Prochlorococcus marinus str. MIT 9313: one gene and its partners. The main gene of each other region encodes a partner of the protein of the gene in region 4 in a complex. Links are inferred from orthologs where the notes say so. Each region holds a gene or a part of one and is shown on either strand. Other genes may lie near its edges.

Region 1 (6,913 bases), 160 kb from region 4 along the record:
CTAACCAGTCAGGGGCCTTTTGCAAGAAGCGATCTAAGGCATCCAATTCATTATTCACAGCAATGCGCAGGGCCTGAAAAGTACGGGTGGCTGGATGGATACGACCATGACGGGCCTTCGGCGGATAGCAACCAGCCACCGCATAAGCCAAAGCGGCGGTGCCGGCATAGGGTCCTTGCTCTGCCAGATCGTGCTTAATGCGCCGGGCGATGCGTCGGGACAAGCGCTCCTCGCCATAGGCATAGATGAGATCTGCCAGCTCTGTTTCTTCGAGACGCCCAATCAGCTCAGCCGCCGTTTCGCCCACCTGGGGGTTCATGCGCATGTCGAGCGGACCATCGAGGCGAAAGCTAAAACCTCTTTGCGCCACATCCAGTTGGGGACTGCTCACTCCCAAGTCAGCCATCACCACCACTGCCGGCTCGGCGGGGCTGAAATCGACAAAATTAGTCGCCACGATCGTGACGCGATCTCCAAATAGCGCCAGTCGCTCAGCCGCCGCCGCACGAGCCGTGGGGTCTTGGTCCAAACCGATCAGGCGGAGATCTGGATGACGTTCCAGCAACAGAGCACTATGGCCGCCGCCGCCCAGAGTGGCATCAATGATCAACCCGCCAACGAGCAGCTCTGCAGGCAAAGCAGCGACAGGCTGCGACACGGCATCTTCCATTACGGACAGATGCTTGAAACCTGAATCCGAATTAATGGACGAATCGGGCATGGGTTCCTTCCTAAGATCCCGCTAACGCTCTGCAACTCAAGGCCCCATGTCGCAGCTGGAAACGCGTACGGAGCCAATGGTCGTCAACTTCGGCCCCCATCATCCCTCGATGCATGGAGTGCTGAGGCTGGTGGTCACCCTCGACGGTGAAGACGTGGTGGACTGCGAACCGGTGATCGGTTATCTCCATCGGGGCATGGAAAAAATTGCCGAAAACCGCACGAGTGTGATGTTCGTGCCCTACGTGAGCCGCATGGACTATGCAGCCGGAATGTTCTACGAGGCAATCGTCGTGAACGCTCCGGAGCGCTTGGCCAACATCTCTGTGCCGAAGCGAGCCAGCTACATCCGCGTGCTGATGCTCGAGCTCAATCGCATTGCCAACCACCTGCTCTGGCTTGGCCCCTTCCTGGCTGATGTGGGTGCCCAAACACCCTTTTTCTATATCTTCCGAGAAAGAGAAATGATCTACGACCTGTGGGAAGCAGCCACAGGGCAACGATTGATCAACAACAACTATTTCCGCATCGGTGGCGTCGCCTGTGATTTGCCCTGGGGCTGGCTAGAGAAATGCCAAGACTTCTGCGACTGGTTTGGTCCCAAAATCGATGAGTACGAAAAACTAATCACCAACAACCCAATCTTCCGTCGCCGCATCGAAGGTTTGGGCGCCATTGGGCGAGATGAGGCAATCAACTGGAGCCTTTCGGGGCCAATGCTGCGGGCATCAGGAGTGCCATGGGATCTACGCAAAGTGGATCACTACGAGTGCTATGACGACTTCGATTGGGATGTCGCCTGGGAGAAAGAAGGCGATTGCTATGCGCGCTATCGCGTTCGGATCGAAGAAATGCGCCAATCACTGAAGATCCTGCGCCAGGCCTGCGACATGATCCCAGGCGGCCCAACAGAAAACCTCGAAGCTCAGCGGATGGCGGAGGGTAAGACAAGCCCCTTTATGGGATTTGACTATCAATACGTCGCCAAGAAAGTTGCACCCACCTTCAAGATCCCTAATGGCGAGCTTTACACCAGGCTTGAGTCAGGCAAGGGAGAAATCGGCGTTTTCCTACAGGGCAACAATGACGTCACACCATGGCGTTTCAAAATCCGCGCTGCTGATCTCAATAACCTGCAAATCCTGCCTCATATCCTCAAGGGAGCGAAAGTCGCAGACATCATGGCGATCCTTGGCTCCATCGACGTGATCATGGGGTCTGTGGATCGCTAAGGCACAAGGCACTGAACCGTTTTCTGCGACGGCTGCAACGGGCTGGTTATCTCCTGCCGGCAACACTCACTGGCTGCCTATGGATCAAGGGTCTGCATCCATCGCTACCAGGCTGGCCCTGCCCACTCAGAGCTCTCACCGGCATTCCCTGCCCAACCTGCTTCCTTACTAGGGCCACAACTGAAGCACTGCAGGGCAATCTCAGCAGCTCAATGCAATGGCATGCTTTTGGGCCAGTGGTGGCCGCAATCTTGATCAGCTGGTCGGTGCTGGCAATCCAGCAGCGCCGATTGATGCCCTTTGCTATCCACGCTTGGCATTTAATCGCGGCAGCCGTTGCGTTGATCAGCTACTGGCTGGTGAGACTTGGCTTGAACTTTGGCCTAGGAATGCAAGCATTCCCTATGTACTGAAGAATCCACAAAGAGCAAAAGGCAAGAAAAGTTTTGAGCTGCTGCGGAGCCTTTTACTGAGATCTAAATAGATACTGACTAGTTTAATCTTATCCAAATTAGCCAAGCTGCTATCACCAATCCATTAAGCCCTAATGCCAGGCCAATGGTGATATACGCGAAGACATTACCTGCTGCATTCTTCTCCCCGTTGAGATTGACTCTCATGATCAGATATGAGGGCTAACATGTAGTCAATCACATCAGCAGCTAGCAGAGTGACGCAATGACAGCACAAGCAATCAATTGAGCAACGAGATCAAGCCTTGCAAGCCCAATGTAAGAGTTTGCACTTGAGATGATTTAAAGAATCTTTCTGAGCTGGCCAGCACTATTGCTTTGCCGCAGTGCTGGCCAGCTCAAGGTTATGATTAAATAAGTTGGGTCCAATGAAGCGCCAAGAGCAAATAATCACTCGAGAAACTCTGCACACCTGCAAGCTCTATCTCCATATCGCTATTTTGATCTTTATCTGTATTGATCTGTAAACTACCTGCATCAAACCTCACCTCTACTGGAGATCCGCTGAACTCAGCCGAACCAATAAATTTAATCGCAGTCTGAATATTTGAGAGATCAATACGATCTCCCTCCTCGTCATTGAAGTCTGTAATCACATCACGTTTCCCGCCTGGTCGAGAATCATCATCACTATTAAACTGAAAGGTATCTGCACCCTCACCACCAACCAAAAAATCACTTCACGAACCGCCAATCAATATATCGTCAAACATCAGGCCCATCAGAGTCTGGCTACCATTCCCTGCCGTTAAAGTATCTTCCACATCATTAGATCCTTCAATAACTTCTGCGTCCCAACTATTGGGTACTTTCTGATCTATCCATGACATCGGCAAAAAGGGTGCTTCATAGATTGAAAGGGTGACAGATTCAGGATCATCAGGATTAATCTCCTTGGCTGCCGCATTAAGGAAGTCAACAAACTTGCTGTAGTCCGAAGCACTCAAGCCATCAAAAGTGCCACCAAAGCTATTCAGGTCTTTCATCGAATCGACTGTTTTACCCGGCTTACTAATATTTTGATCAAGCTCTTTAATCGCCTTCGCGATCAAGCTGTCAGAAGGGACACCTTGGATATCTTGGAAACGATTAGTCGTACCAACCCTGGCTTGATTGGTACTTGAAAGGTTCTCGATAGAGAATAACGGAACACCACCTTGAGGCGTATCAGTATCACCATTTCTTTTTGTTAAATCTAAAGGTTGATAATAAATCTCGTCTCAATGTGGAGGGCCCCAACCCTTCGTATCTGGATGGAGTCTTGAAGGTGCACCCCCAGAAGGGTAATCGTGGTCAGAAAACATCCCAGCAAGCAGCTCTGGGAACTCGCGAAAATAACGATACGGTGTATCCACATTATGAGGCGCTAAAACATGCACTGACTTATTATCAAGATCAGGAATTGCAAACTAATTCAAGCTTGTTCCTGCACCCTTGATTTGGCCATTCGGATAATCATTATCAATATTCCCTTGAATGATCTTTCCGGGGTTCTCACCGAGAGCTTCAGTCATAGTTTCTGTAGACAAGAATTGATGCAAGCGAGTATCTCTATCGACGCTAAACTCCATCGCAAAGTCAAACTCATTTGGCTCATATTCCAACTCACCAAACCAGTAATTTTCTGCAAAGGCTTCTATAGACCCACCGCTTGACTCAGCCCAAGCTTCGGTTCGATAATTAACAAAGCCATAGCTATAATGGCCTGCAAACCCTTGTTGACTTGCGTCTTGATCAGTGAATCTTACACTTTCTGGCATATATCGATTCCATAGCCACTTCGTGTAGCCAATTCCAACTGGCTGGCCATTCACTCCCCCATATGGCGTGGCATCTTGATAGGCACCACCACCCTCATGATCAAATTCCATATTAGTAATCTTCTTTGCACCGGCAGCATTGTTGATTGCTTGGATGAGTTCAAAACTTTGGCGCATATTATCCTTCGGATGACCAGCTGTTCCATCGCCAATACTTGCATTACCAGCTGTATTGCTTGGATCGCTTTTCCAGGGATCCGTAGGATTCACAGTGGTTACAACACCAGCTTCAACCTCACTAGGCAGCTTATCCAACCAATAAGTAACAATCCAAGGAGTGATCTCGCCTGTCCCTTTATCTTTTCTCATGCCCGAAGGCGGGTTTGGGTTTAAATAGTTATACGTTCCATTACCAGCTGCGTCATCCGTATAATCGTTGATATGAAAATAGGAGGTCTTGATCTTGCTATTGTTCACGAAATTTAGCAGGTTATTGCAATAGTCTTCAAAGGTCTTCTCGCCAACATTATACCAAGGGAAGCCAAAATTAGTCAGTGAAAGCTTCGGCAAAATTGCTGTTGCTTGAGTGGTATCAGTCGAGATCGACATTTGCAGAATTGTGTTCTTTGCAGGTTTTAGCCTTATGAGCCTTTCTTTGCAGTATTTGTTACATCTCATTCATCAATACTCTTCAGGACTACCTCTATGATTAAAAGTTTTGGAATGATCAAGTAAGACCTAAATTCGCATGAGTTCTTATTAGCAGATTCAAGACCAATTCATTACCAAAGAGGCTTCCCTTCGCGAAGGAACCAACAACACTCAAACTGTTGGATCCGCTACCAATAAAATCTTTCGCCATCAACCCATCACAATCCAAATCAAAACCATTGTGGTGGTCTTGCCTAGCAACCACAATCACAGTCATGAATCCAGAAAACTGGTTATTGCTGCGCCGCGTGGTGCGTTTTGGCGATACTGATGCCGCCGGCGTGATGCATTTCCATCAGCTATTCCGCTGGTGCCATGAGTCATGGGAAGAAAGCCTTGAAAGCTACGGACTAAACCCCGCAGACATCTTTCCTGGCAGCCGCAAGTCTGAAGTCACACCGGAAGTGGCCTTGCCGATCATCCATTGTCAAGCAGATTTCCGCAGGCCGATCCACACCGGAGACGCATTGGCTATGGAGCTACGCCCAGAGCGACTCAATCCAAACAGCTTCCAAGTTCACTTCGAATTCCGCTGCGAAGAGCAAATCGCTGCCCACGCTCTCATCCGCCATCTAGCGATCAACGCCCAGACACGTCATCGCTGTGCACTACCAGAAGGCATTGATCGCTGGCTGGAGGCTTCCGGTGTGGGGAAGATTGGCTCAATCTGACCCACGCCAACGCCCCCAACTGCAGCGGTAAAAAACTTGCCATCAATGCAAAAGGATGAAAGGCATCCTGTGGCATAGACGCGAAGATACTACAACTCATCAGGGCGGATCCTGCAAGCATCAGTCGTTGCAATATGCGCATTGAACTAACACTCATCAGAACCACTCCTTATCACCATCAAGATAAATCTCTTTAAATTCTTGCGGTGTTTGTGTTAAATAAATAATGCCCTCAATTAAACCTATAACTTGCATGACTGCATATGCAATCCCACAAGTAATAGAGCCTCCCGCAAGCGAAACCACCAACATAATCATCGCCGGATTATTCTTGCCTAAGACAAATTTATGAATCCCTAAAGCGCCAAGAAAGATCCCTAGCAAACCCGCGGCTAATTTCTTATTACTAAGCTCAGCATCAGAAAGACTGGCCATAATCAAAACTCTGTACTTTCCGCTTCTAGCAACCGCAACCATTGCTGCCAATAGCCCCGTTGCCATTTTCCATTCGCCATCGGAGCAAGCATTGGACAAAGCCGCCAATGCATCGGCCGATCGGCAGGCGGCCAATCGGCACAGAGATGGCGTAGTTGCTTGATCAAATCCTCTCCATTCGCCCCAGCAGCAGGACGCACAAGCGCCACCAAGCGTTGCCCCCATTCCCTGTCTTCAACAGCAAGCAGCAACACAGCCTCAACAGGCAAACCAACCGCCGCCACTTGTAAACGGGCCTCCAACTGTTCAGGGAACACCGTTTCACCACCAGAGTGAATCGCTCCATCCAAGCGGCCAGCAATGCTGAGCCAAACCCGGTTGCTCTCAGTGATCAAGCAACCAGCATCTCCAGAGGTCCACCAACCTTGCTGATCGCGAACATCCTCCAAGCCCTCACCCAACCAGCGCGCCAACGCCAACCGCGCCGTTCGAACTTGCAACGCGCCTGCTTGCGTCAACTGCAGCTCCACATCTTCAAGCGGTGATCCACAGCCCGTCGCACCCGCCAGGAAATCCTCAGGAGCAAGCGCTGTCACCATCGCCGCTGTCTCAGTTGCTCCATAGCAGGGTGCCAAGCGCAAGCCTTCGGCCCGTGCCGCTTTCATCAACCCTGGCGAAAGCACTGCTCCACCAACCCAAATCACAGCACAAGCCTTCAACACACGCACACCAGCGTTATGCGTCAACAACCGCTGCAGTTGTGTTGGCACCAAAGACATCAAGACCAGTTGCTCTCCCCATCCCGGCAACGAGCCACACAACTGCTCTAAAGCGTCTGGATCCCTCATCAAGCCAGGCTGTAGCCATGTATGCCCAATACGCCAACAACGACTACGCCACCAAGACATCAA
Region 2 (6,891 bases), 140 kb from region 4 along the record:
ATCAATCAGTGCATGGGCCTCATTTCCAGCTTTTGTTGAACCGCTTATTTCGCCGATAACCAAGTCGCCGAACATCGGTAGTCGTATTAAAAAAGGTTGCTACTAATAGCTAGCTGTCTCGCTTAGCAGAGCAACCTTTCAAGGTGATTCGCCACGCTGCTCACGGCTGCCTTGGCTGTGGCATAAGCCATGCGCATCGGGCCAACGAGAGCAACTTGTCCGATGCCTTCCCCGGAGCTGTGATAGGGCGCTTGCACCACGGAACAGGCTTCCAGGGCGCTCTTGGGGTGCTCTGCGCCGATCCACACGCCTCCAAGCTGCTCACTGCCAACTGGCACCACTGCAGCTGGCTGGGTATCCATCAGTTCAAGTAAGGGTTGGAGGCTGGCGCTACTGCTGAATTCTGGCTGCGCAAGCAGCCTTGACATCCCATGGAACACTGCATCTGATTCAGCCGGTGTTTGAGCTTGGCTGTGGCTGTGAATCGCCTCTCGCAGTAAAGATCCGCTCAGATTGAGCTGCGGTGGCAGGCTCGACCAGTCGAGGCTGCCGTTGCCCGTTGTGGCCAGTTGATCGCGGGTCCACTCCTCGATGGCTTCGAGTTCGTTGCTGGCTTCATGGGGCAGGCGCAGATTGAGATGACTGGCTTGGTTGGAGCTTTCAACCAGCATCACCAGCAGCCGGTCGCCACTGCGCACCAGGCGTACGGCTTGAAGCGTTGGCTTTGGCCGTGCGGGCCTGGTAATCAAGCTCATCAGGCCGGTGAAATCGGTGAGGCGACGGGCCAATTGCCACATCAAGTCATCGAGAGCTGCCCAGCGCAGACTGAGGTTTGTCAGTTCCCGTTCCAAGTGCTGCGCCGCCGATCCTGGAGGCGGCAGCAAGCAGTCCACATAGTGGCGATAGCCCTGCGGGCTCGGCACTCTTCCCGCCGAGGTATGAGGTTGGGTGAGCAGGCCACGCTGTTCAAGGGCTCCCATTGCCGAACGAACTGTTGCGGCGCTGGCTTTGAGGCCAAAGCGTTGCACCAGGGTTTTGCTGCCAACAGGCTCAATCGTGTCCACGTAGTGGTGCACCGTTGCTTGAAGCACCTGCTGTTGTCGTGCCGGTAGCGACTCCAAAGCGGTGACGTCGGGATCTTGATGGTACGGGGGGGTTGCCCTTCTTTTGTGCTCTGTCACGAACTCACTAAGCCGGTCTCAGTGTTGGCGCAGCGCTTGCTTGCAACCCAGCATCACCAAGTCTCGATGCTTCTTCCCAGATTGCAGCTGTTGTGTTTCTCGTCGTGTAGCTCGACAAGATTTTGTGGCGGAAAGTGTGTGGCTGTTCGCGATTCAGTTGGCTTGCACAAAGAGACCTGTCAATCGACTCATTGATGTTGCCTTTGTGAGCGCTTCATACTGGGCGCAAGACGATCAGATGATTAATGGATAAAGATGATCTAAAGAGTCCCATTGCCGGCCCATGAAGGCCCGCCCGTTTTTGATTGCCGTGCTAGCCACGGTGTTTGTCCTGTTCTCATTGGTGGCGGGGCTTGGATGGGCTATGGCCCGCCAAAACCCTCTGCGTTTGGTTGATCAGCCACTGGAGTTGCCACGTGCTGCAAGGTTTGTGCCTCGAGATGCTGCTCTTGCCGTTCATTGGTTGATGGATCCAGTGCGTGTGCCGGCCTATGCCCAGGCTGTAGCTCCGGCACGCAACCGTCGCAAGGCTCGCGATGGTGCTCAGCAGATTCGTGATGGTGCTTTCGCACTCGCTGGTTTGGATTTTGAGTCGGAGTTGGTCGATTGGCTTGGTCCGCAAGTGAGCATGGCTCTGTTGGAACCCGACGGGCCAGAGGCATCCATGGGTTGGCTTTTGGTTCTAGAGAGTCGAGATCAGGATGGTGCGAGGCGGTTTTTGCAGCGCTTTTGGCAAGCCCGCAGCTTGGCTGGCACAGATCTGCAGATCAGCCGCTATCGGGGGATGGGAGTGATTAGTGGCAAAGGGGCTCTGAGGGGGCGCAATCCACAGCCTTTAGCAACAGCATTGATCGACGATGACCTGTTGTTGCTTGCCTCCGGCCGGGGGGTATTGGAACAGGCTCTTGATGTTTCCCAGTTGGCTGATCAGCATCAACTTGGCGATCATGAGCTTGTCGAGATCGTGCGCCAGCTTGGTGATGGTGTGGCGCTGATGGTTGCCTCGCCGCCCGCTCTTCACTCTTGGTTAGGCCTGCCTAAGCCGCTCAGCCAGCGTGAGGATCTGTTGGGTTTGGTGGCTGCCTTGAAGCCTGAAGGGTCCGATTTGGCGATGGAAGGGCTGTTGCGTTTCCAGCAACCCTTGGAAGCCGTTGCGAGTGAGGTTGGAGCAGCTGATGGACTTGCTCAGCTCACTACCTCGGCTGGTGGTCAGGCGGAGGCCCTCGCTTTGCTGAGTTCACCTTCTCGATTACTTGATCCCTCAGATCAGGATCCTCTGGTGCAGTGGTTAGGTCCCTTACTGCGTCAGCAGTTGACGGCAAATGAAGTGTCTTCGGCTGCCACGATTGCTGGTTTGGACGATGGACCGTTGTTGTGGCTTCAGCAGCCCGAAGGCTGGCTGGTTGCGACCAAGCAGGACTATCCAGCTGTCTCGGTGGTGGATGATGCGCTGACTGAGCAGGGTTTTATTCGTTCGGATTTGCCGTTTGATGACAAATCTCTGCAGGTGTGGACGCGCTTGGCACGTCAACAAAGCTCCACTAAGAACTTGCTTGAGGCTCAGTTGGGCGTTGCTTTGGCCCAAGAGCCAGACCAGGCCTGGTGGGGGCAGACCCTTGCGGCTCTGCAGCAGCGCAAGCAGGGTAAGGCGTTACAGCCTCGTCTTCGTCAGCTGAACAATCTCAATCGAGATGATCGTCCGCTTACTCAACAGCTGGTTCTTGGTGCAAGTCCTGGTCGGGTGCAGCTTCAGCATTGGCGTCCCTGGACGTTGATGCAAACGCTTGCTGATGGTTCATTGCAGCCCAGTGTGCAGGGGTTGGCCATGGCTGTGGGGCCTGATCAAGATGAACAAAGCTCTTCTCTTCGCATGCGTGCCCGCCTCAACCTCGGTTGATCTTTTCTTATTGCGCCATGGCATCGCTGAGCAGCGTTGCTATGGCGTTGATGATTCGCGACGCCCACTTACAGAGCAAGGAATTCTGCGCACGATGGAGGTCGCTCGTCGCTTGCGAAGCCTTGGCTTTGCTGCTGATCGTCTGCTGAGTAGTCCTTATCTGCGTGCGGCTCAGACGGCCGAACTTGCGCAGTAGGCAGGTCTGGCGGGGCGTGTGGAATTCGAGAGTGGTTTGCTGCCTGGCAGGGATCCTTGGCCTTTGCTTGAAGGATTGCTTGGGCGCTGCCTTTTGGTGGGTCATCAACCTGATTTGACCCATCTAGCCGCAAGGTTGATTGGCATGCCTACGGGCTGCCTGGTGTTGAAGAAGGCTGGTTTTGCACATCTCAGATGGTCGCAGCAGAAACGAAGCCCTGCTGGCAGGGCAACGCTGCAGGTGTTGTTGAGGCCGTCGGTGTTGTTGCCCTGTTCCGCTTAGGTTGCCAAGGAGTTGTCGAGATGCGGTGGGGCAGGAGCAGGTTGGGGAGATTCGCCACGATCGCAGTGGCATCAGCTTTCGTCCGGGGCTGGAGGGAGTGCCAGTAACCCAATCCGCCATCTGTGATATCGATGGACTGCAGGGGCGGCTTGCTTATCGGGGTTATCCAATTGCGGAGCTCTCAGCGCATAGCAGCTTTTTGGAAACCACCTATCTGTTGATCTGGGGCGATCTGCCAAGCCCACAGCAACTTCGTGATTTCGAAGCTGAGGTTCAGATGCACCGTCGCGTGAGTTTCCGGGTACGCGACATGATGAAGTGCTTCCCAGCTTCGGGGCACCCGATGGATGCACTTCAGTCGAGTGCGGCATCCCTGGGGCTGTTCTATTCCCGTCGAGCCATCGATGACCCGAAGTACGTCTATAACGCCGTGGTGAGGCTGATCGCCAAGATTCCCACGATGGTGGCGGCCTTCAAGTTGATTCGCAAAGGGCAAGATCCCATTCAGCCTCGTGACGACCTGGCCTACTCAGCCAATTTCCTCTACATGCTCACCGAGCGTGAACCGGACCCTTTGGCGGCAAGGGTTCTTGATCGCTGCTTGATCCTGCATGCGGAACACAGTCTTAATGCCAGTACTTTTAGTGCTCGAGTGACCGCCAGTACGCTCACAGATCCTTATGCAGTGGTGGCTTCCGCAGTGGGCACCCTTGCAGGACCCCTACATGGTGGTGCCAATGAGGATGTTTTGGCGATGCTTGAAGAGATCGGCAGCCCAGAGCATGCTGGTGATTACTTGGATGAAGCGATTGCTTCTAAGCGCAAGGTGATGGGCTTTGGTCATAGGGAATATCGGGTCAAGGATCCTCGCGCTGTGATCCTTCAGGGTCTTGCAGAGGAGTTGTTTGCCCGATTCGGTACCGATGAGATGTACGACGTGGCCAAGGCGTTGGAGCAGGCGGCTGCCACCCGTTTAGGCCCTAAAGGGATCTATCCGAATGTGGACTTCTATTCCGGTCTTGTGTATCGCAAGCTTGGAATTCCACGTGATCTTTTTACTCCTGTGTTTGCTATCTCAAGGGTGGCTGGTTGGCTAGCTCATTGGCGAGAGCAACTTGGCGCGAATCGGATTTTCAGACCTTCGCAGATTTACACCGGTCCCCAGAACAGAACTTGGATCCCTAGTGATGAGCGTTTCTCTTCTACGGGCGCTTAAGTTGCAGCCAGCTCAGCCATCACCATGGTGACCACCTTTGCCACTACAACCTCAGGCTTGGTGAGTTCTGGCCTTGATCTGGAGTTGAGCTTTAGTCAGTCATTACAAGGGCTGGGGCTTTCCCCTCAGGTGGCCCATCTCATTTGGCTGCCGCTACCGATGCTGTTGGTGTTGACAGCGGCGATGGTTGGCGTTTTGGTCACCGTGTGGCTGGAGCGGAAGATTTCGGCGGCTGTTCAGCAGCGGATCGGACCGGAATACGCAGGAGCTCTAGGCGTGTTGCAGCCGATGGCCGATGGCTTGAAGTTGCTGGTGAAGGAAGACGTGATCCCTGTCAGGGCTGATGGCCTGCTGTTCACTCTAGGTCCGGTCCTGGTGCTTGTGCCTGTGATCCTCTCCTGGCTGATCGTGCCCTTTGGTCAAAATCTGCTGATCAGCAATGTGGGGATAGGGATTTTCCTCTGGATCTCCCTCAGCAGCATTCAGCCCATTGGCCTATTGATGAGTGGCTATGCCTCCAATAACAAGTACTCACTCTTGGGTGGGCTGAGGGCTGCTGCTCAATCGATCAGTTACGAAATCCCTCTTGCCTTGGCTGTTCTGGCAGTGGTGATGATGAGCAATTCGCTCAGCACGGTCGACATTGTTGCCCAACAAAATGGTGCTGGCTTGCTTAGCTGGAATGTGTGGCGGCAGCCTGTGGGCTTTTTGATCTTTTGGATCTGTGCGCTGGCCGAGTGCGAACGACTTCCTTTCGATCTCCCTGAAGCTGAGGAAGAGCTGGTGGCGGGTTATCAGACCGAGTACGCAGGGATGAAGTTTGCCCTGTTTTATCTCGGTAGTTACATCAACCTTGTGCTTTCGTCCTTGTTGGTCGCAGTGCTCTACCTAGGGGGATGGGGCTTCCCCATCCCCGTGGAATGGCTGGCTGGTTGGCTTGGTCAGTCGGTTGATGCTCCCTTGGTGCAGGTGATCACTGGCTCGGTTGGCATTGTGATGACAGTGCTGAAGGCTTATCTACTGGTGTTCTTAGCCATCTTGTTGCGCTGGACTACTCCACGCGTACGCATTGATCAATTGCTTGATTTGGGCTGGAAGTTTCTTTTGCCGATCGCTCTTGGAAATCTGCTGATTACCGCTGCTCTTAAGTTGGCTTTCCCTGTTGCCTTTGGTGGTTGATGCAGCCAAAGCGCTTGAAGGTGCTGGATCTCGCTCCGGCAGGGCTAAGCACTTTTACTTATCCTGGCTAAAAAGCTTGTAGGATTTCTTGAATGCTCCTAGTGGGCCTCTTAGAGGTTCCTTTCGCATGTTCGGGTTCCTCAAAAAAGTTGTTGACTACACCCGCGACGCTGCGGATGCAGCGAACTATCTGATCCAGGGCCTTGCGGTCACATTCGATCACCTGCGCCGGCGTCCGATCACGGTGCAGTATCCATACGAGAAGCTCATCCCTTCAGAGCGTTATCGCGGTCGTATCCACTACGAGTTTGATAAATGCATTGCTTGTGAGGTTTGCGTCAGGGTTTGTCCCATCAACTTGCCTGTTGTGGACTGGGTGATGAATAAGGAGACGAAGAAAAAGGAGCTGCGCAATTATTCCATTGATTTCGGTGTCTGCATCTTTTGTGGCAACTGTGTGGAGTACTGCCCCACCAATTGCTTATCGATGACAGAGGAATATGAGCTGGCTGCGTACGATCGCCATAGCCTCAACTACGACAATGTTGCATTGGGTCGTTTGCCAACCAGTGTGACGACAGACCCATCTGTGCAGCCTTTACGAGAGCTGGCTTATCTGCCTAAAGGGGTTATGGATCCCCATGATGTCCCTGCAAATCAACCTCGAGCCGGACAGCTCCCGGCAGAGGCGCTCAAGAGTCTGAGCTTGCAACAAGAGTCTGTGCAAGGGGATGAGGGAGAATCCTTGCAGGATGCTTCTGATCAAGACCAGCCCAGCGGATGACGATTGCTACTTCCACAGAATTAATCTGTTTCCTGGTACTAGGCGCCGTGGTGGTTCTCGGCAGCCTTGGTGTCGTCTTGCTGGGCAATATCGTCTACTCCGCCTTTTTGCTTGGTGGAGTATTTATGGCTGTGGCTGGTCTCTATCTGCTCCTCA
Region 3 (6,993 bases), 130 kb from region 4 along the record:
CAACGGCAAGGTGGCAGTTATGAACAGGATTTAGCAGACAGCAGCGAAGCCTTTTTGGCCGCATCAGTCCTGGTTAGTCTCAAAGCAGAGGTTCTCGAAGCCCAAACCTTTCCGCCGGAACCTCTATTTGAAGAAGGCTTCGAAGCAGAGCTTGGAGAGCAAGGCTGGCTAGATCCAAGTTTTGCGCTTCCCAGGCGCCCAGAGCGCCACCTCTTACGACGTCCGGCAGCACCACCACCCCTTCGCAGGCCAGTGACTCTTGGCGAGCTCATCGAACAACTGGAATCCATCGCCGAACAACTCGAATCCGACGAACTGCAACAGCGACGCCGCAAACGCAATAAACGTTTGAGTGAGCGTGAGGCCATTGCCCAAGTCACCGCTCTAGCGCACCGGGAAAAACTTCCTGAAACGACTGCGGCCTTAGGAGTTTTCCTCAACGATTGGGAGCAGGCCCTGCACTGGGTTGATTTCGAGCAGTTGGTTGGTCAGTGGGAACAAGTCTCAACAGCAGACCTGGACACGGATCGGGTGGGCGTGTTCTGGGCTCTGTTATTTCTATGCTCACAGGGAAAAGTGGAGCTGGCACAGGAAGGATCTCTCTATGCCCCCCTACGACTGAAGCGACTGCTGGCCCCAGGAACCATTGCTCAGCTCCCGCTTACCAGCCTTAACGTGCCAGCTGCCACTCCGGCCGAGGTCGTGAATGCCGCTTGAATGGAGGTCTATGTTGTTTAATCGAGCTGAGGCCTAACAACGCCAATGAAGGCGATGATTTTGGCGGCCGGCAAAGGGACGCGCGTCCAGCCGATCACCCACGTGATCCCCAAGCCGATGATTCCCATCCTTCAGAAACCCGTGATGGAGTTTCTGCTCGAACTGCTGAAGGAGCACGGATTCAAAGAAGTAATGGTGAATGTGTCTCACCTAGCTGAGGAAATTGAAAACTACTTCCGCGATGGCCAGCGCTTTGGCGTAGAAATCGCCTACAGCTTCGAGGGACGCATCGAAGAGGGAGAACTGATTGGTGATGCCCTTGGTTCCGCTGGCGGCCTCAAAAAAATCCAGGATTTTCAACAATTCTTTGATGACACCTTTGTGGTGCTCTGTGGCGACGCCCTCATTGATCTCGACCTCTCAGAAGCCGTAAAACGCCATCGAGCCAAAGGCGCTCTGGCGAGCTTGGTGACCAAACGAGTCCCCAAAGATCAAGTCAGCAGCTATGGCGTGGTGGTCACAGACGAGAATGATTGTGTTCAGGCATTCCAAGAGAAACCCTCCACTGATGCAGCGCTGAGCGACACAATCAACACAGGCATCTATCTCTTTGAACCAGAGATTTTCGAGCACATTCCTTCCGACCAACCCTTCGATATCGGCTCTGACCTATTCCCCAAGCTGGTGGAGATGGGCTTACCATTCTTTGCCCTACCCATGGATTTTGAATGGGTGGACATTGGCAAGGTTCCTGATTATTGGAGAGCCATTCGCAGCGTGCTGCAAGGAGAGGTTCGCCAAGTAGGCATTCCTGGTAAGGAAGTGCGTCCTGGGATCTACACAGGCTTGAACGTTGCCGCGAACTGGGACAAGATCAATGTGCAAGGGCCAATTTATGTGGGTGGCATGACCCGCATCGAAGATGGAGCAACAATTATTGGGCCATCAATGATCGGCCCTAGCTGTTGCATCTGCGAAGGGGCAACCGTGGACAACTCGATCATCTTTGACTATTCCCGTATTGGAGCTGGTGTGCAGCTGGTGGAAAAGCTGGTGTTTGGCCGTTACTGCGTTGGCAAAAACGGCGATCACTTTGACCTTCAAGAAGCAGCCCTTGATTGGCTGATCACCGATGCAAGGCGCCAAGACCTGGTTGAACCATCTCCTCAGCAGAAGGCCATGGCCGAACTCCTTGGCACAGACCTCACACCGGCACCAAGCTGATTCCAGCCTGATCAAGAATCTCGGGGATGCGCTCTTCTGCTTTCACGGCCATCAGATGGACGCCCTGGGTAAGAGACAAGTAACTCCTGACCTGCTCAGCAGCAATAGCGATTCCCTCAGCCATTGGATCAGATGCTTGCTCCAGCCGAACCACAAGTGATTCAGGAATGCATGCTCCAGGCACAACCCTATTAATGAAGCTTGCATTACGAGCTGATTTCAGCAAAAACACCCCAGCAAGCACAGGCAACCCAAGGGGATTGGCCACCTCATTGCAAAAGTGTTCAAGCACAGCGGGTTTCATCACCATCTGAGTCTGAAGAAAGCGAGCGCCGGCTTCCTTCTTTCGTTCGAGGCGACGACGCAAACCACTCAAGCTCTGGCAATTGGGATCAGCAGCGGCCCCAGCAAAAAAAGCAGTCGCTCCATCAGGGAGTAATCCCGAAACAGGGTCCTCAGCACGGTTGAAGGCAGAGACCTGATGCAGCAATTTCACCGACTCGTAGTCATGAACAGGTCTCGCCTCAGGTTGATCACCAACCCGAACCGGATCACCTGTAAGGCAGAGCAAGTTGCGAATACCCAGAGCATGAGCTCCAAGTAAATCTGATTGAAGGGCGATCCGATTGCGATCACGGCAAGCGAGCTGCAAAATCGGTTCAAGCCCCTCATCTAACAGCAAGCGACAGAGAGCAAGGCTGCTCATCCGCATCACTGCACGGCTGCCATCAGTCACATTGATGGCATGAACAAAACCTTTCAAACCTTGAGCCATCGTCAAGGAATGAACAGGATCTGCACCACGAGGAGGCATGACCTCAGCAGTGATCGTCACTGCTCCGGCCTCGATGGAGCGCTGCAAGGCTGAACTCAAATCACGATGTCCTTCACTCACTCACCAACTATGAGGGATCGCTAGCCCAAAGTCTGCGTAAGATGACCGGAGATAATCAATGGGGAGGAAATGGCCACAGGCAAAATCCCCAATTCCGTTCATATCTCACTCTCTTCAAGGGAAATGGAAATCATTGACCTTGTCGCAGACGGGCTAACCAACCAAGAAATCGCTGAAAAGCTAACCATCAGCAAGCGAACTGTCGACAATCATGTCAGCAACATGTTCACCAAAACAGGCTCAAAAAATCGTGTAGCCCTTCTGAACTGGGCCATGGATCACGGCAAGATCTGCCGCGATGGTTTCAATTGCTGCTCCTTGCCAGACGACTCCGACTCTGACTCCTAAACCCAAGCACAGCGGGCTCTGGGATGGACATCAAAGAACATCCTTCGGACTCGAGATCAAACAACTCGACATAGGCCATACAAGCCTCACGATCCCGGCATGTAAAGCGGAGGATGCCATCGGTATCGTACAAACCAAACACAAGTTGCCTTCCCGCAGCCTCTGCTGCCCGAACAACCAGTTCACTCGATCGGAACTGTTAAGAGATTATAAAGGCCCTTGGGGCGCTTTAGTCAAGCCAGATCGTAATCTCGGCGCCTCTGATCGGACCATTGCTGAATCGGGGTGCGTGCCAAAGCAGCATTGTTCCACTCAGATGCACCAGTCACCTCCTGCCAACACCACGCGGGAATCTCTAGCAGCTCCTCCGCAGAGACAAGTTCCACCTCCGCTAGCACAAGAGGAGCATTCGCTCCTTCGAAGCAATCGACCACCCAATCACCACCTTTAAGGCTTAGTTCATAACGTGTCTTGATCAGACGATCAGGCGCCAAACCCCAGAGAGCCTCTGCATCGATTAAAGGGATCCGATATTCGAACTCATGACGAGCAATACCCTCAGCAGGAGCCTTGAGGGTGAGCCAAGCCTGCTCCATCGCCATGATTCTCATCCTGACAGTGAACCCTTGAGGAGACCCGGCCAGGTAACCCTGACGCAAAGGCAAGGCGGGTCCTGCTAAAGCTCGCCACTCTTCTCCCACCACCAAAAACCTCCGTTCGATCTCGAGGCCCATGAGCTTCAGCTGGGAGATGGTTGATTGTTGAGCAGACTTCCCGCCCAATGCAGCTTGTGCGTGAGAGTTCTGTAATAAGAGGGGCTCTGTTCAAGAACCACCATCAATGCATGGTGCCGAGCCCTCTGAACAACACAACACTGGCCTGGTTCAAGCAGGGCACCACTCGCCCCATCTTTCCAGAGCTTCACCCGGCGAGTGTTTTCTCCCAGAAGCCCAATCACGAGCCGTGAAGCTGGAGGCACGATGACGGGACGACTAGAGAGACTCATCGGACAAATTGGACTCACGATGATGGCATCAATGCCAGGGTGAAGAATCGGTCCTCCAGACGCCATCGAGTAGCCGGTAGACCCTGTGGGTGTCGCCAAGATCAAACCATCGCCACGGTAATGATCCACCACCTCACCATCGATCTCTAGTTCAAGGGTGCAGGTAGGCGACACATCATCGCGATAAGGACGCATATAAAAATCATTCAGGGCCCAATGCAGTGCCTTAGTCCCATTCAAATCCTGGAGCGAAGCAGTAGGTCGAGCAGTTCGTTCAGCAGGGGAGCGGCTGTCCACGGCAGCCTGCAACATCATCCTGCGCTCCAAAGCAAAGTTGTCCTGCAACAATCGCTGCCATAGCTGACCGCCATCAAGCAAACAGCGTTCATGCGTCAGAAAACCTAGATGCCCTCCGACGTTGAAACTAAGGATTGGTACATCATGAACGGCAAGATGACGGGCCGCACCGAGCACCGTGCCATCGCCCCCAAGCACAACAGCCAAATCAGGCAGGCCGGCTTCTGAGGCCAATAAATCGGGGAAAGGGTTGGCCGTCACTCCACTCATGGCCATCACCACTTTCACTCCAAGCGCTTGGAGCTCGTCAACACAACAACAGGCTTCACGATGCGCAGAATGACTTCCCGCCCGATAGATCACCCAGACCAAATCGAGACGCATGCCTGGGTCTCCTTACCAGCGCAGCAGATTGAAGCGCTCCATATCCACAGTGACGCGATTGCGATACAAGGAAAGGAGGATCGCAAGACCCACAGCTGCCTCTGCAGCAGCAACAGTAATCACAAACACAGCAAAGACCTGACCGCGGATCAGATCACCATCAATATATGAAGAGAATGCCATCAGATTGATATTCACCGCATTGAGCATCAGCTCAATACTCATCAAAACCCGAACAGCATTACGGCTATTGATCAACCCCCACACGCCGATACAGAAAAGCATCGCAGCAAGCAAGAGATAGGCCTGAAGAGGAACAAGACCGGACGAGGACTCGAGCATGGGATCAATCAGGGGAAAAAGCAAAGTGACCTGAACTGATCAGGGCGTGGACTTATCGACAAGCAAAGGCGTTTGAGCCTTCTCGATCAGACCCTGATTGACAGCATCACCTGTACCAACATCAGTCTCCAGCACATCTCTGCGGGCCAACACAATTGCACCGATCATTGCCATCAGTAGAAGCACAGACGCCAGCTCAAAAGGCAAAAGGTAGTCAGTAAATAGGTGTTCACCAATTCGCTCAGTGGCCCCTACTCCAATCGCTGCGGGGCCTGGCACTGCCCAAGGTGTGGTGATCACCACACGAAAGAAAAGAACAAACAACCCTGCACAAACTCCACCAGAGAGCAGCCTTCGAATAGGCAATCCCTCGATAGGCTTCAAATCTTCGCGCTTGTTGACCAGCATGATCGCGAAGAGAATCAGCACGTTGACTGCACCCACATAAACCAGCACCTGTGCTGCTGCAACAAAACTTGCATTGAGGAGCAGATAGAGACCAGCCACAGCCATAAATACTCCACCAAGCAAAAAGGCGGAGTAGACGATATTGCCCAGCAAGACGACACCAAGGCTGCCGAGAACCACCACGGCGCCTAGTACCAGGAAACAGATTAATTCTGTGGAAGTAGCAATCGTCATCCGCTGGGCTGGTCTTGATCAGAAGCATCCTGCAAGGATTCTCCCTCATCCCCTTGCACAGACTCTTGTTGCAAGCTCAGACTCTTGAGCGCCTCTGCCGGGAGCTGTCCGGCTCGAGGTTGATTTGCAGGGACATCATGGGGATCCATAACCCCTTTAGGCAGATAAGCCAGCTCTCGTAAAGGCTGCACAGATGGGTCTGTCGTCACACTGGTTGGCAAACGACCCAATGCAACATTGTCGTAGTTGAGGCTATGGCGATCGTACGCAGCCAGCTCATATTCCTCTGTCATCGATAAGCAATTGGTGGGGCAGTACTCCACACAGTTGCCACAAAAGATGCAGACACCGAAATCAATGGAATAATTGCGCAGCTCCTTTTTCTTCGTCTCCTTATTCATCACCCAGTCCACAACAGGCAAGTTGATGGGACAAACCCTGACGCAAACCTCACAAGCAATGCATTTATCAAACTCGTAGTGGATACGACCGCGATAACGCTCTGAAGGGATGAGCTTCTCGTATGGATACTGCACCGTGATCGGACGCCGGCGCAGGTGATCGAATGTGACCGCAAGGCCCTGGATCAGATAGTTCGCTGCATCCGCAGCGTCGCGGGTGTAGTCAACAACTTTTTTGAGGAACCCGAACATGCGAAAGGAACCTCTAAGAGGCCCACTAGGAGCATTCAAGAAATCCTACAAGCTTTTTAGCCAGGATAAGTAAAAGTGCTTAGCCCTGCCGGAGCGAGATCCAGCACCTTCAAGCGCTTTGGCTGCATCAACCACCAAAGGCAACAGGGAAAGCCAACTTAAGAGCAGCGGTAATCAGCAGATTTCCAAGAGCGATCGGCAAAAGAAACTTCCAGCCCAAATCAAGCAATTGATCAATGCGTACGCGTGGAGTAGTCCAGCGCAACAAGATGGCTAAGAACACCAGTAGATAAGCCTTCAGCACTGTCATCACAATGCCAACCGAGCCAGTGATCACCTGCACCAAGGGAGCATCAACCGACTGACCAAGCCAACCAGCCAGCCATTCCACGGGGATGGGGAAGCCCCATCCCCCTAGGTAGAGCACTGCGACCAACAAGGACGAAAGCACAAGGTTGATGTAACTACCGAGATAAAACAGGGCA
Region 4 (6,961 bases):
TGCAAAGGCAACCACGGCTCCAACGATGGAGAATCCGACAATCGCATCACGAACGCTACGTCGCATAGACATCAATGCTCTTCAGGTTGCATTGGCCCGCGAAGACTACCGGTACGGAACTGGTCAACATAAGGATTATCCGTCTTACCGAAGTCTTCTATAGAGCCAGCCCAGTGAAACTTGCCTCCATAAAGCATCACCACCCTTTCTGCAGAACGTTCAATCGTGCTGCGTACATGGCTCACCACTACCGAACAACCTTTGGCCACTGTGGTGGTCTTAACAATTAAATCTTCAATTCGTGTGCACGCCACAGGATCAAGGCCAGCAGTTGGCTCGTCATAAAGCAATAGCGGCATCGCTGCGCTCTCCCGATCAGGATCATCGATCAGGGCCCTAGCAAAACTTACTCGTTTCTGCATGCCACCACTGAGCTGGCCTGGAAGTAGATCAGCCACATCGTAAAGCCCTACAGCTTCTAGACAAGCCATGGCTCGCTCACGAATCTCCTTCTGCTTAATGCGCCCTCCCCGCATCAACAAAAACCCCACGTTCTCCTCAACCGTGAGGGAGGCAAGCAACGCTGGGTTTTGAAAAACAAGGCGCACATCAGGGGGTTGCTCCTGATCAAGACGCAAATAAGCCTGCTGCTCACCAAAGAGACGAAGCTCTCCGCTGGTAGGCAACTCCAAACCTGCCAGCAACCGCAACACCGTGGACTTACCAGCACCAGAGGGCCCCACGACCGCCAAGCGTTCCCCAGGCTGCATGACCAAGTTGACCTGATCAAGCACTGGCCATTTTCCCCACTGCATGGTGAGATCACACATCTCGACCACGGGGGTGGCGTTTGACACAAATACCCTGTGCTGGGGACCGAGTCATTGTGCCCGGGATGTCGAAGAAGGAAAGCTTTCGTACAGTTGCGTTAAAGACCTATGGCCGGTTTGTCCCCGCGCATGTGACCTCGCCCAAACACCGCTTTACTCAGCGCCGCTCTCATCAGCGCCGCGCCAGTATCAAAGGGATAAAGGCTGCTAGCGAAAGGGGTCTAATGATCCGTTCTCGCAGAGCAGTGAGTTGGCTCCTACCTGGACTGGTCGTCAAGCGCTGGCTGCTCACTTCGGGCCTGGGCCTTCTTATGGCACTTCTAGGAGCAGCCATCTGGGCGGACCTCAAGCCCATCTACTGGATCATCGAGACCCTCGTCTGGCTACTGGGAACAATCACAACTGTGCTGCCACGCAGCATTACAGGTCCTTTAGTGGTCTTAATCGGAGCCGCCCTAGTGCTATGGGGACAAAGCCGCAGCTTTGGTTCGATCCAACAAGCACTAGCGCCCGACAAGGACACCGTGCTCGTCGACGCCCTTCGTGCCAAAAGCAAACTCAACCGCGGCCCTAACATCGTCGCCATCGGAGGTGGAACAGGCCTCTCCACTCTGCTCAGTGGCCTGAAGCGCTACAGCAGCAACATCACAGCGATCGTCACAGTGGCTGACGATGGCGGCAGTAGCGGAGTCCTGCGTCGCGAACTTGGTGTTCAGCCCCCAGGCGACATTCGCAACTGCCTGGCTGCACTCTCAACAGAAGAACCCCTGCTCACACGACTGTTTCAATATCGTTTCTCAGCAGGTAGTGGCCTAGAGGGCCACAGCTTCGGCAATCTCTTTCTCTCTGCACTATCAGCCATCACGGGCAATCTAGAGACAGCCATCACAGCGTCTAGTCGAGTCCTCGCAGTTCAGGGTCAGGTCGTTCCCGCGACCAATGCAGATGTACAGCTCTGGGCGGAACTGGAAAACGGCCAGCGCATTGAAGGGGAATCAGCGATCGGCAAGGCCCCAAGTCCAATCGTGAGGCTTGGCTGCTTGCCCGCACAACCACCAGCCCTGCCCCGCGCGCTAGAGGCAATCTCTAATGCAGACCTGATTCTTCTAGGACCTGGCAGCCTCTACACATCCCTATTACCCAATTTGCTTGTACCGGCCTTAGTTCGAACCATCCAGCAGAGCCGAGCACCGAAGCTTTACATCTGCAACTTAATGACTCAACCCGGCGAAACAGATGGCCTGGATGTTGTTGGTCACCTAAGAGCAATCGAAGCCCAACTCGCCAGCCTGGGCATCAGCCAGAAACTATTCAATGCCGTTTTGGCCCAGGATGACCTAGGAGAATCCCAATTGGTGAAGCACTATCAAGCACGAGGCGCTGAACCGGTCAACTGTGATGCTCAAGCACTCATCGCCAAGGGCTATGAGTTGATGCAAGCTCCATTGCAAGGGAAAAGGCCTCGCGCAACACTGCGCCATGACCCACGCAGCCTTGCCCTAGCGGTGATGCGCTTCTATCGAAAGTATAAAAAGAGTGCTCAATAAGCATCCTGCATCTCATAAAAGTCTGGCTGCACATAATCTTTCCGCAGTGGCCAGCCCTTCCAGTCTTCAGGCATTAGCAATCTTTTCGGATGGGGATGTCCCTCAAAGTTGATGCCGAACATGTCAAAGGTTTCCCGCTCCTGCCAGTCAGCTCCGCGAAACAAGCCGTAGATCGATGGGAGCGAAGGTATGTCTTCACGGGATAAAAACACCTTGAGGCGTACCTCACGTACCTTGGCCGCTTCCGACGACGAATCTCCCACCCCCATCTTTGCAACCATTTCAGCCATGGCAACGAGATGGTAGAAGCAGACCAGCTGCTGGCCAGGGCCTTCGTCATAGCCACCCTGGCATTGAAGATAATCAAAACCATCAGCCTTGAGAGCTGCAACGATCACCTGCAGGAACATCGACTCCACACCAATCACCTCCACACCAAGATGATCAGGATCAAGCAACTGATGCTCAAAACCCTGCTGGTTGAGCCAGCGGCTTACAGGTCCCGGTTCCGGACCCGCCGGCACCGGGGGCGTGGAAGGGGTCTCGCTCATGACTCGTAGGTTGATGAAGACTGAGAAGCTGGGCTGACATCAATTTCAGGGGTGTTCAACTCCGCAGCCATTGGTAGCCCAGCACCAGGCTTCAAGGCAGCTTTCTGGGTATCAGCACTCAAGTAGGCCCCGGTGACAATTGGCTCAACTCGCTTCATATGATGGGGCACTGTGAAGTAGCGGTGGGTCTGGGCAATCTTGATCCGCTCAGCAACCGATTCATCACCCACTTTTTTGCGTAACTTGATCACCGCATCAAAAATTGCTTCAGGGCGAGGTGGGCACCCTGGGAGATAGAGATCTACGGGGATGAGCTTGTCTACTCCACGCACAGCGGTAGTGGAGTCAGCACTGAACATGCCACCAGTGATCGTGCATGCACCCATAGCAATCACGTATTTAGGCTCAGGCATCTGCTCATAAAGCCTTACCAGGGCTGGAGCCATCTTCATGGTCACCGTGCCCGCAACGATCAGGAGATCAGCCTGCCGCGGAGAGCTTCGGGGCACCAAGCCAAAACGGTCAAAATCAAACCTTGATCCAATCAGAGCCGCGAACTCGATAAAGCAACACGCGGTGCCATACAGCAACGGCCAGAGACTGCTAAGCCGAGCCCAATTGTGAAGATCGTCCAGGCTTGTGAGAATGATGTTCTCACTCAAGTCACTGGTCACACTGGGAGCGCCTACGGGGCCACAACTCGCTGCACGCAAGTCACGTACGGCATCGATGGAGGGGGTCACTGACATGAAATCAACTCCACTCGAGGGCACCCTTGCGCCAGGCATAAGCCAGTGCAACAAGAAGGATGGCAATAAAAATAAGGGCTTCGATGAAAGCCAATAGACCTAAGCGATGAAATGCCACAGCCCAGGGATAAAGGAAAACGGTTTCCACATCAAAGATGACGAAAACTAAAGCGAACATGTAGTAGCGAATGTTGAACTGAATCCAGGCACCACCAATGGGCTCCATCCCTGATTCATAGGTCAGCTCCCGCTCGCCGGTGCGACTGCGAGGCGCCAAAAGCTTGTTGGTGACAAGCGCCAAGATCGGTACTGCTGCTGAGATCAGCAGAAAGCCGAGAAAAGCGTCATAACCCGGCAGCGCAAACATGGACAAGTACGACTTGCTTCTCAGTCTGGCATTCACTGCCATGGGCTAACGCCGATAGAGTTATCCCATCTGACAGTGCAGCTGTGAGCGACAAAACCACACCTGCCGAAGACTCGACAGAAGCCGAATCAGTTGCTCAAACTGACGTTGATTGTATGGCCATAGACACCATCGCCTCAGCAGAGTCCGACACCGATCAGCTCACCCATCGCTTTGAGTGCCGCAGTTGCGGTTACGTCTATGACCCAGAAGAAGGAGTCAAGAAGCTTGGCATCACTTCCGGAACAGCTTTCAAGGATCTCGATCCAACCAACTTTCGTTGCCCCGTATGCCGTGCCCGCATCGACGCCTTCAAAAACATCGGTCCTCGCAGTGCACCTAGCGGCTTTGACCAAAACCTCAACTACGGCATCGGCGTCAACCGCTTAACACCCGGGCAAAAGAATGTCCTGATCTTTGGAGGCCTGGCACTGGCCTTCGCCTTCTTCCTCTCCCTCTACTCACTGCGTTAACGCATCCCTGCCATGAGCCGCCTGTTCTCAAACCTTTTCAACCTTCTACTGATTGCGGCCATCGGGTTCGGCCTCAGTGGGTGCGTCACCAGCCGGCTTCCGGTCGCCAGCACCAGCCCATGGCAACCCTTGGAGTTGAACACTGAGTCAAATCCACTGGACATAAGTTTCTCTGACGCCAACCACGGCTTCGTTGTTGGTACCAACCGCTTAATCATGGAATCAAATGATGGGGGTGTCAGCTGGAAGAAGCGCAGCTTGGATCTTGAAGAAGATGAAAACTTCCGGCTCATCAGTATCGATTTCAACGGCAATGAGGGTTGGATCGCTGGGCAGCCAGGGCTGGTGATGCACAGCACTGACGCAGGCAAGAACTGGTCACGCCTGAAGCTTGAAAACAAACTCCCAGGGGATCCATATTTGATTACCAACCTAGGTCCCAATAATGCTGAGCTTGCCACCAACGCAGGTGCCATCTATCGCACAAGCGATGGTGGCACCACCTGGAAAGCAACTGTGAGTGAAGCGGCCGGTGCAGTGCGCGACCTCAGGCGCAGTGCAGCTGGCAATTACGTGAGCGTGAGCAGTCTGGGCAATTTCTTCTCCACCTTGGATCTAGGCCAGGATGTTTGGCAAAACCATGAGAGGGTCAGCAGCAAGCGGGTGCAGAGCCTGGGTTATCAACCCAACGGTGAACTATGGATGGTGGCCAGGGGGGCCGAGATCCGCTTGAACGATCAACCCGGAAACGTCGACAGCTGGGGAAAAGCGATGATTCCAATCACCAATGGCTACAACTACCTAGATCTGTCCTGGGATCCCAACGGAGGCATCTGGGCAGCGGGCGGCAACGGAACTCTTATTAAGACTCTGGATGACGGAAAAAGCTGGCAGATCGATCCCATGGGCGACACACAGCCCTCGAACTTGATCAGGATCCTGTTCGACACCAGCTCTGAAAGCCAAGCCAAAGGGTTTGTTCTTGGGGAACGAGGCCACCTTCTGCGCTGGGTGGGCTAAGGCTTGACCTACAGCCAAATGAGCAACGCTCTGTAACCATGCCGTTCACCAGACGCAGTGTTGAGGCTCAGCCTTATAGGATCTAAAAGCTGATACGCCTGAGGCCATGGCTGCTGGCTCCACCGGGGAACGCCCTTTTTTCGAGATCGTCACTAGCATCCGCTACTGGGTGATCCACGCTGTTACCCTGCCGTCGATCTTCCTCGCCGGCTACCTGTTTGTGTCCACGGGCCTTGCCTATGACACATTCGGCACACCTCGCCCTGATGCCTATTTCCAGGCAAGCGAAAGCAAGGCTCCTGTCGTTAGCCAACGCTACGAAGCCAAATCCCAACTCGACCTGCGCCTGCAATAAGCCATGGCTCAATCTTCTTCTGCACCTCTTCAAGCGCTTAACGTCCGTGTCTATCCGATTTTCACGGTGCGTTGGCTCGCTGTACACGTCTTGGGTGTACCCACAGTGTTTTTTCTTGGCGCCATAACCGCCATGCAGCTCATCCGTCGCTGATCCCACTCCCAAACCATGGAGCAAAACCCAAACCCGAACAACCTGCCGGCAGAACTGAACCGCACTAGCCTTTACCTAGGGCTTTTGCTGGTTTTTGTAACCGCCGTGCTATTTACCAGCTACTTCTTCAACTAAGGGATCTGAAGCATGAGTACGAAACTTAAAGGCCCTGACGGACGCATACCTGACCGTCTTCCTGACGGCAGTCCAGCCGTTTCATGGGAACGCCGGTGGACAGAAGGGTCCCTACCCCTATGGTTAGTGGCCACAGTTGGTGGCATGGCTGTCCTCTCAGTCCTAGGTCTCTTCTTCTTCGGCTCCTTCACTGGAGTCGGTTCCGCTTAATTTAGATTCAAGATTCTGTATGTAAACCCTACCTAGCAGGGTGGGGACTTACATGCAGAGTTAGATCTTCTAAAAAACAAAAACTGACCATCAACTACCGCCAAACTCGCCCCAATAAGGCCTTGTAAAGAGGTCAAGTTTGCGGCGGGTTTTGTCAGTTACATGTTTTTTGGCGGTTAGCAAAGCATCTTCCAAAGCATTGTGAGCTGTGCTGACGGGACGAATATCTGCAACCATTTTGGCTGTTTCCCGAACGATCTTTGTGGCCAATTGTGCATTGGCCCTCAGATTTGCAAGCACCATCTCTACAGTCACGCTGTCATGGTGACCATGCCAACAATCGTAATCAGTCACCATTGATAAAGAAGCATAGGCAATCTCTGCTTCCCGAGCCAGGCGAGCCTCAGTGTGATTGGTCATTCCGATCACCATGCAGCCCCAACTCCTATACAACTTCGATTCAGCTCGAGTGGAAAAGGCCGGACCTTCCATCGCCAGATAGGTACCACTACGATGCAATTGGCGTCCATCC

The links.
Region 1: the proteins of AKG35_RS10125 (region 4) and AKG35_RS10905 are in contact, whole or in part, in a cryo-EM structure (PDB 6ZJN), measured with the Thermus thermophilus proteins. The link is inferred for Prochlorococcus marinus str. MIT 9313 from one-to-one orthologs. Residues at the interface, in WP_096411116.1 of Thermus thermophilus: Glu45, Ser46, Asn48, Pro50, Ala51, Gly52, Glu53; in WP_223903221.1 of Thermus thermophilus: Met26, Thr27, Asn29, Gly31, Pro32, His34.
Region 2: the proteins of AKG35_RS10125 (region 4) and nuoH are in contact, whole or in part, in a cryo-EM structure (PDB 6KHJ), measured with the Thermosynechococcus vestitus proteins. The link is inferred for Prochlorococcus marinus str. MIT 9313 from one-to-one orthologs. Residues at the interface, in WP_126986108.1 of Thermosynechococcus vestitus: Gly6, Tyr7, Glu8, Tyr9, Phe10, Gly12, Phe13, Leu14, Ile16, Cys17, Ser18, Pro21, Ala24, Leu25, Ala27, Ser28, Leu31, Arg32, Pro33, Ser35, Arg40, Leu41, Thr42, Thr43, Tyr44, Glu45, Ile51, Gly53, Ala54, Trp55; in WP_126985484.1 of Thermosynechococcus vestitus: Gln8, Lys26, Trp29, Leu30, Pro33, Met34, Met37, Leu38, Leu83, Ile84, Phe85, Lys86, Glu87, Asp88, Val89, Leu90, Pro91, Ala92, Thr100, Ala104, Val107, Ile108, Phe111, Leu112, Tyr114, Ile115, Ile125, Ser126, Leu128, Phe133.
Region 3: the proteins of AKG35_RS10125 (region 4) and AKG35_RS10745 are in contact, whole or in part, in a cryo-EM structure (PDB 7NYH), measured with the Escherichia coli proteins. The link is inferred for Prochlorococcus marinus str. MIT 9313 from one-to-one orthologs.

Annotation. Positions count from the first base shown.
Region 1 is NC_005071.1:2,159,960-2,166,872, forward strand. Bases 1-2,859 are described here. They hold AKG35_RS10905 (NAD(P)H-quinone oxidoreductase subunit H), read left to right. Parts: upstream 1-767; coding sequence 768-1,952; downstream 1,953-2,859. Other genes in these bases: rsmH (16S rRNA (cytosine(1402)-N(4))-methyltransferase RsmH), read right to left, coding at 1-721; AKG35_RS13580 (hypothetical protein), read left to right, coding at 2,170-2,436; AKG35_RS10915 (M10 family metallopeptidase C-terminal domain-containing protein), read right to left, coding at 2,776-2,859. In the rest of the region: more of AKG35_RS10915, read right to left, coding at 2,860-3,096; AKG35_RS10920 (hypothetical protein), read right to left, coding at 3,106-3,477; AKG35_RS10925 (hypothetical protein), read right to left, coding at 3,835-4,794; AKG35_RS10935 (acyl-CoA thioesterase), read left to right, coding at 5,112-5,567; AKG35_RS10940 (TM2 domain-containing protein), read right to left, coding at 5,724-6,002; AKG35_RS10945 (AMP-binding protein), read right to left, coding at 6,005-6,913.
Region 2 is NC_005071.1:2,131,954-2,138,844, reverse strand. The notes cover bases 4,055-6,891. They hold nuoH (NADH-quinone oxidoreductase subunit NuoH), read left to right. Parts: upstream 4,055-4,832; coding sequence 4,833-5,951; downstream 5,952-6,891. Other genes in these bases: AKG35_RS10745 (NADH-quinone oxidoreductase subunit J), read left to right, coding at 6,732-6,891; ndhI (NAD(P)H-quinone oxidoreductase subunit I), read left to right, coding at 6,079-6,735; AKG35_RS10760 (citrate synthase), read left to right, coding at 4,055-4,772. Outside these bases: heat-inducible transcriptional repressor HrcA, read right to left, coding at 123-1,181; AKG35_RS10770 (DUF3352 domain-containing protein), read left to right, coding at 1,465-3,078; AKG35_RS13715 (SixA phosphatase family protein), read left to right, coding at 3,056-3,274; AKG35_RS13710 (leishmanolysin), read left to right, coding at 3,293-3,556; more of AKG35_RS10760, read left to right, coding at 3,582-4,054. UniProt on the Escherichia coli protein: NDH-1 shuttles electrons from NADH, via FMN and iron-sulfur (Fe-S) centers, to quinones in the respiratory chain. The immediate electron acceptor for the enzyme in this species is believed to be ubiquinone.
Region 3 is NC_005071.1:2,126,259-2,133,251, forward strand. Bases 4,055-6,993 are described here. They hold AKG35_RS10745 (NADH-quinone oxidoreductase subunit J), read right to left. Parts: upstream 5,856-6,993; coding sequence 5,253-5,855; downstream 4,055-5,252. Other genes in these bases: AKG35_RS10735 (NAD(+) kinase), read right to left, coding at 4,055-4,871; nuoK (NADH-quinone oxidoreductase subunit NuoK), read right to left, coding at 4,884-5,213; ndhI (NAD(P)H-quinone oxidoreductase subunit I), read right to left, coding at 5,852-6,508; nuoH (NADH-quinone oxidoreductase subunit NuoH), read right to left, coding at 6,636-6,993. In the rest of the region: AKG35_RS10710 (segregation/condensation protein A), read left to right, coding at 1-717; AKG35_RS10715 (nucleotidyltransferase family protein), read left to right, coding at 763-1,941; AKG35_RS10720 (methylenetetrahydrofolate reductase), read right to left, coding at 1,922-2,815; AKG35_RS10725 (helix-turn-helix domain-containing protein), read left to right, coding at 2,906-3,184; AKG35_RS10730 (CYTH domain-containing protein), read right to left, coding at 3,418-3,918; more of AKG35_RS10735, read right to left, coding at 3,924-4,054. UniProt on the Escherichia coli protein: NDH-1 shuttles electrons from NADH, via FMN and iron-sulfur (Fe-S) centers, to quinones in the respiratory chain. The immediate electron acceptor for the enzyme in this species is believed to be ubiquinone.
Region 4 is NC_005071.1:1,994,153-2,001,113, forward strand. What follows is about bases 2,364-5,270. They hold AKG35_RS10125 (NAD(P)H-quinone oxidoreductase subunit 3), read right to left. Parts: upstream 4,045-5,270; coding sequence 3,682-4,044; downstream 2,364-3,681. Other genes in these bases: AKG35_RS10110 (gluconeogenesis factor YvcK family protein), read left to right, coding at 2,364-2,377; AKG35_RS10115 (NAD(P)H-quinone oxidoreductase subunit J), read right to left, coding at 2,371-2,928; AKG35_RS10120 (NADH dehydrogenase subunit K), read right to left, coding at 2,925-3,677; AKG35_RS10130 (rubredoxin), read left to right, coding at 4,128-4,556; AKG35_RS10135 (photosynthesis system II assembly factor Ycf48), read left to right, coding at 4,569-5,270. In the rest of the region: AKG35_RS10100 (MlaD family protein), read right to left, coding at 1-72; AKG35_RS10105 (ABC transporter ATP-binding protein), read right to left, coding at 72-815; more of AKG35_RS10110, read left to right, coding at 1,055-2,363; more of AKG35_RS10135, read left to right, coding at 5,271-5,576; psbE (cytochrome b559 subunit alpha), read left to right, coding at 5,683-5,931; psbF (cytochrome b559 subunit beta), read left to right, coding at 5,935-6,084; AKG35_RS12485 (photosystem II reaction center protein L), read left to right, coding at 6,100-6,219; AKG35_RS12490 (photosystem II reaction center protein J), read left to right, coding at 6,232-6,429; mtnP (S-methyl-5'-thioadenosine phosphorylase), read right to left, coding at 6,520-6,961. UniProt on the Escherichia coli protein: NDH-1 shuttles electrons from NADH, via FMN and iron-sulfur (Fe-S) centers, to quinones in the respiratory chain. The immediate electron acceptor for the enzyme in this species is believed to be ubiquinone.